2 linked regions of the Oleidesulfovibrio alaskensis DSM 16109 genome follow. The protein of the gene in region 2 interacts with the protein of the main gene of each other region in a pairwise test. Links are inferred from orthologs where the notes say so. Each region holds a gene or a part of one and is shown on either strand. Other genes may lie near its edges.

Region 1 (2,924 bases), on a different replicon or contig from region 2:
TCAGCCGGTTCATAACCTTTGCCTTTTTTGGTCAGCACATGCAGCAGCACCGGCTCATCCAGAGCCCGCGCCATCTGCATCACCTTGGCAAGATTGCGCACATCATGGCCGTCCACCGGTCCCACATAGTTGAACCGGAAGGCTTCAAACAACATACCGGGCGTAAAAAAGCTTTTCAGGCTGTGCTCGCTGCGCTTGGCATAGTTGAGCATTTCTTCACCTATACCCGGTACCGACTTAAGCCAGGTTTCCACATCGCGCTTCATGCGGCGCACCCAGCGCGAAGAAAGATTACGGCTGAGAAAAAGAGATAACGCGCCGACATTCTTTGATATGGACATTTCATTATCATTCAGGATGACCAGAAGCCGCCGCCCCTGATGCCCCGCCTGATTAAGTCCTTCAAAAGCCAGCCCCGCGGTCATGGAACCGTCACCGATGATGGCTATGACATCGTTGTCATCTCCGGCCAGATCGCGGGCCATGGCCATGCCCGCCGCAGCCGATATGGACGTGGAAGAATGCCCCACCCCGAAATGATCGTAGGGACTTTCCGCCATTTTGGGAAAACCGCTGATCCCCTGATACTGCCGCAGCGTGGAAAATTCATCGCGCCTGCCCGTCAGCAGCTTCCATGCATAGGCCTGATGCCCCACATCCCAGACAAATTTGTCCTTGTCGGGATTGAAAACCGACAGCAGCGCCAGCGTCAGCTCCACCACTCCGAGCGAAGGCGCCAGATGGCCGCCGTTCTGCGAAACCGTGCCGATGATGCGTTCGCGCAGTTCATCTGCCAGCTGCCGCAGTTGGTCGGCATCCAGTTTAGCCACATCCGTAGGGTGCTGAATCGAATCCAGCACATTATCTATTGTCATGCCTGGCTGGCTCATTCCCTTCTGTCCCGTTATCACTGCGGCAATGCCTGAAAACCGGCACACAACGTGACACGCAGTGTGCATTCATCCGTACCCCCGCAGACTCCGTACGGATAATGCGCGCCACGCATGCCGCAAAAACAGATGCCGCCGTACGCATTCAGCTACGACAGGGCACCGCTGTTAAAAAAATCACATGGCCCGATCGGCAATGTACTGTGCAAGTGCCTTGAGGAAAAGCGCATTTTCACCTTCATACCCCGACAGGCAGGCCACGGCGGCATCCACCTGCTGCTGCGCCAGCTCTCTGCTGCGCTCAAGCCCCAGCAGGCTCGGGTATGTGTTCTTGCCCTGCCCGCTGTCACTGCCCACCGGCTTGCCCAGTGTCGCCTCGTCGCCGGTTTCATCAAGAATGTCATCAACAATCTGAAAAGCGGCTCCGATGGCTTCTCCATAGCGAGATATCCGTTCGGCATCTTCCTGCGGTGCGCCTGCAAGCAGGGCTCCGGCAAGACACGAACAGCGGATGAGCGCACCTGTTTTCATGGCGTGCATACCGCGAAGCATGTCCAAAGACACATCAGCGCGGCCGGTGTACTCCATATCCAGCATCTGACCTCCCACCATGCCTCCGGCGCCTGCCGCAGCAGCCACCACAGACAGGGCGGAAAGCACTCTGGAGGCTTCCACAGCAGCTCCCGCCGATGCCATCAGGCAAAACGCTTCGGTAAGCAGGCCGTCACCGGCCAGTATGGCTGTGGCCTCGCCGAATTTTTTATGATTCGATGGCATGCCGCGCCGCAGGTCGTCATCATCCATGGCGGGCAGGTCGTCGTGCACCAGAGAATATGTATGAATAAGCTCGATGGCCGCGGCAAAAGGCAGCACCGCATCGCGCGCCAGACCGAAAAGACCGGCCGTGGTAAGGCACAGCACGGGTCGCAGACGCTTACCGCCGGCAAGCAGGCTGTAATCCATGGCCTTCAGAAGATCACAGGGTATTCCCCGCCCTTTAAGGCACCCGCCAAGATACTCTTCCACTTCCAGCGCTTCCGCCGCAAGCCGCTGCTTCATGGCCTGCGGTGTCATTTCGTCCGCATGAGACATGTTCACGTCCCTGTGTAAAAGTTGCTGTCCGTCGCCTGCCGCTGCAGAACGCAAAAAACCTGCCGGCGCACACAGATTCAGTCATCCGCCGCCGGAGAATCTTCCGGCATGTCAAAGTCCTTCAATACGCCGTCGCTGAATACTTTGATATCATTGCGCGCCGTTTGCAACCGTTTGCGGCACCCCGCAGCCAGTTCCAGACCTTCCTTGTACAGCGCCACGCCCTCTTCCAGAGGCAGTTCGCCGGTCTCCAGCCTGCGGACTATCTCCTGCAGGCGCGCCAGCTGTTCTTCAAAACCCGTCGTTCCGGTTCCGGTCATTATTATTCTCCGCTGCCGTGCAGGCTCACTTACTCGAACAAAGGCATGGGGTCTACAAAAACCCCCTGCAGGCTCAGGCCGAAATGCAGATGAGGCCCGGTGACCCTTCCGGTGCTGCCTACGGCACCTATCACCTGTCCCTTTTTCACACGTTCGCCTGCGCGAACGTCCAGTCTGGACATATGAAAATACATGCTGACCACTCCTTCGCCGTGGTCAATGTACACCGAATTGCCTGCAAAAAAATGATTCTCGGCCAACACAACCACCCCTTCGGCACAAGCCTGTATGGGGCTGCCCTGTGCACCGCGCAGATCAATGCCGGAATGCGGTTTGCGCGGCTGGTCATTAAAAAAACGCCGCAGGCCGAAAACGCTGGAAACACCCCCGGGCACAGGCCGGTGCAACGGCAAATCCCAGAACCGCATACCGGTACGCAATGCAAGAGCCTGCTTTACTCTTGCCCGCTCTTTTTCATGACGATCAAGGTCTGCCTTGGCAACGTCCACATAGCGTTTTTTTACCGTCAGACGCTGCACGGGGTATTCCTTATCCCGCACTTTCAGTTCGCGGCGGCTGCTGTGCGCGGCACCGGACACCACCGCGTCCACCCTCAGGGGCA
Region 2 (2,821 bases):
GCGTGAAAGTCCCAGATGCCGCGTGATGAACCGCGCCATGGCGTTGGCGTTGGCTGTGTCGCCGTTGCAGATGCGGAAAATGTACGGCCTGCCGCGGATGACAAGCGGGTGGGATGCCGAAGGCGTGATGGTGGGTATACGCGCGCGGTCCAGCACTTCGGCCATGGCAAGGGCCTGCGTGCTGGCAGACGGCCCGATGATGCCCAGCGGCGGTGTATGCACCAGTTGTCTGGCGGCATGGCGTGCTTCCAGCGGAGAAGACCCCAGCGGAATGAGCACGGTGCGTATCGGCTGCCCCATGAGTCCGCCCAGAGAGTTGAACACGGCCACGGCAACACGCACTCCGTGCTGGAAAGATACTTCGGCGGGGTCGGTCACGGGGGATACGGCGGCTATGCCCAGCACTGCCGGACCCTGTCTGCCGCCGGCAAAGGCCGGAAGAGCAGCCGCAAGGCACAGCACAGCCAGCAGGGCTGCCGTCAGAACATCTGCGGCCCTGTACCGGACAGAATATACCGTACTGCGTCCCCCCATTGTCACTCCCCACAAAAAAGAATCATTCTTAATACATGCATTGGCGGAATCAGGCAAGAGGGTTAGATGCTTGCCTTGACTGGTGGAGTATGCCAAATGAGCGCAGCAGCTTTGCGCCACAATGTTTTTTATCAATATTCCGCAGCGTACACCCGCAACTCAGGAGCTTTGCCATGACAGTCATCGGTACCCCTTTAAGTCCTGTTAGAACCAGAATAATGCTGCTCGGCTCCGGCGAGCTGGGCAAAGAGGTCGCCATTGAGGCAATGCGGCTGGGAGCGGAAGTTGTGGCGGTGGACCGCTATGCCGGTGCTCCCGCCATGCAGGTGGCCCACCGCTCGCACGTTATTTCCATGCTGGACGCGGATGCGTTGCGGCGGCTTATTGCCGAAGAACGCCCTGACTTTGTGGTGCCGGAGATAGAGGCCATCGCCACGGACGTGCTGGAAGAACTGGAAAGTGATTCTCTTACCGTGGTGCCGACGGCCCGCGCCGCCCGCCTGACCATGAACAGAGAAGGCATACGCCGTCTGGCTGCGGAAGAGCTGGGGCTCAGAACTTCCCCGTACCGCTTTGCGCAGACAGAGGATGAATACCGCCGCGCAGTGGAGGAGCTGGGCATGCCCTGTGTGGTCAAGCCGGTCATGAGCTCTTCGGGCAAAGGTCAGAGCGTGGTGCGCAGTGCGGATGACATCGCAGATGCGTGGACGTATGCCCAGTCCGGCGGCAGAGCCGGCGGCGGACGGGTCATCGTCGAATCATTCGTCGATTTTGATTACGAGATCACACTGCTTACCGTGCGGCACTGCAACGGTACTTCTTTCTGCGAGCCCATCGGCCACAGGCAGGAAGACGGAGACTACCGTCAGTCGTGGCAGCCGCAACCCATGAGCGCGGCCGCGCTGGAGCAGGCCCGGCATATGGCGCAGGCCGTGACACAGGCGCTGGGCGGTTACGGATTGTTCGGGGTGGAGCTGTTCATCAAAGGTGATACCGTCTGGTTCAGCGAGGTGTCCCCGCGGCCTCATGATACAGGGCTTGTTACGATAGCTTCTCAGAATCTTTCGGAATTTGCGCTGCATGTGCGTGCCGTTCTGGGGCTGCCGGTGCCGGTCATCCGCCAGTACGGGCCCGCTGCATCCAGCGTTATTCTGGCAGAAGGCAGTTCTGCCCGGACCCGCTTCGGTAATCTGCAGGAAGCGCTCGGCGAGCCGGATACTTCTCTGCTGCTGTTCGGCAAGCCGGAAGTGCAGGGCCGCAGACGCATGGGGGTGGCTCTGGCTCTGGGCGAAACAGTGGAGCAGGCTGTGGAAAAGGCGTGCCGCGTTTCAGACGCCGTCAAGGTCATGCTGTAATCCGCATTGTTCCGGAACGCCCGCGCAGCCGCGCGGGCGTTTTGCGTTATGCCGTGCTTTGTGCGGCACAAATGTTACTGACGCGGCAGGAGCCGTGCGGTACATGGTGCGTATGAAGATATTGTTCGTTCATCCCAATTTTCCGGCCCAGTTCCGCCATATGGCAGCCGCACTGGGACGGGCCGAGCACCGGCACGAGGTGGTTTTTATTACCGCTGCCCCGCATCGCGACTGGTCTATTCCCGGTGTGCGCACGGTGCGTTATGCGCCGGATTCCTGCGGCGGAGCGTTGCCGCAGCAGGGAACGGGGGCGTATTTCGCACGGTGTACCGCTGTGGGAAGCGGGGTTTTCAGCGCCTGCAGGGCGTTGCGTGCAGAAGGCTTCGAGCCCGATGTCATGGTAGCCCACTCGGGATGGGGCAGTTCATATTTTTTGCGCGACGCTTTTCCTCAGGCACGGCTGCTGTCTTATTTTGAATGGTATTACAACGCCGCGGGAGCCGATGTGGGCTTTGACCCGCAGGAGCCGGTCACGGATGCCATGCGTCTGGCGCTGCGCACCCGCAATGCTGTCATTCTCAACGATGCGGCGGAGTGCGACTGGAGCTATACCCCGACCCGCTGGCAGGCGTCGCAGTTTCCTGCCGTGGCCAGAGCGCGCATGAGCGTGCTGCATGACGGTGTGGACACGGGATTTTTTATCCCTGCCGCCGATAAAGCGCAGACCGCGGCCGCACTGCTGCGCGGGCTGGGTGTGGCGTGGACGCCGCGCACACGCCTTGTCACATGGGCGGGGCGGGGCATGGAGCCTTACCGGGGCTTTGTGCAGGTTATGGAAGCTCTGCCCGCCATCGTGGCGCACAATCCGGATGTTCATGTGCTTATGGTGGGTGAAGACCGCGTGTGTTACGGCAGGCGGCCGCCGTCGGGTA

What was found. The genes of interacting proteins can lie anywhere in the genome.
Region 1: the proteins of purT (region 2) and H586_RS0101035 interact in binary tests that used the Escherichia coli proteins (3 or more experiments, as listed by UniProt). The link is inferred for Oleidesulfovibrio alaskensis DSM 16109 from one-to-one orthologs.

The regions. Positions count from the first base shown.
Region 1 is NZ_AXWQ01000004.1:200,678-203,601, forward strand. What follows is about bases 26-2,915. They hold H586_RS0101035 (polyprenyl synthetase family protein), read right to left. Parts: upstream 1,983-2,915; coding sequence 1,068-1,982; downstream 26-1,067. Other genes in these bases: dxs (1-deoxy-D-xylulose-5-phosphate synthase), read right to left, coding at 26-890; H586_RS0101040 (exodeoxyribonuclease VII small subunit), read right to left, coding at 2,060-2,302; H586_RS0101045 (M23 family metallopeptidase), read right to left, coding at 2,332-2,915. In the rest of the region: more of dxs, read right to left, coding at 1-25; more of H586_RS0101045, read right to left, coding at 2,916-2,924.
Region 2 is NZ_AXWQ01000013.1:156,959-159,779, reverse strand. What follows is about bases 12-2,798. They hold purT (formate-dependent phosphoribosylglycinamide formyltransferase), read left to right. Parts: upstream 12-707; coding sequence 708-1,889; downstream 1,890-2,798. Other genes in these bases: H586_RS18760 (glycosyltransferase), read left to right, coding at 1,993-2,798; H586_RS0109080 (ABC transporter substrate-binding protein), read right to left, coding at 12-534. Outside these bases: more of H586_RS0109080, read right to left, coding at 1-11; more of H586_RS18760, read left to right, coding at 2,799-2,821. UniProt on the Escherichia coli protein: Involved in the de novo purine biosynthesis. Catalyzes the transfer of formate to 5-phospho-ribosyl-glycinamide (GAR), producing 5-phospho-ribosyl-N-formylglycinamide (FGAR). Formate is provided by PurU via hydrolysis of 10-formyl-tetrahydrofolate.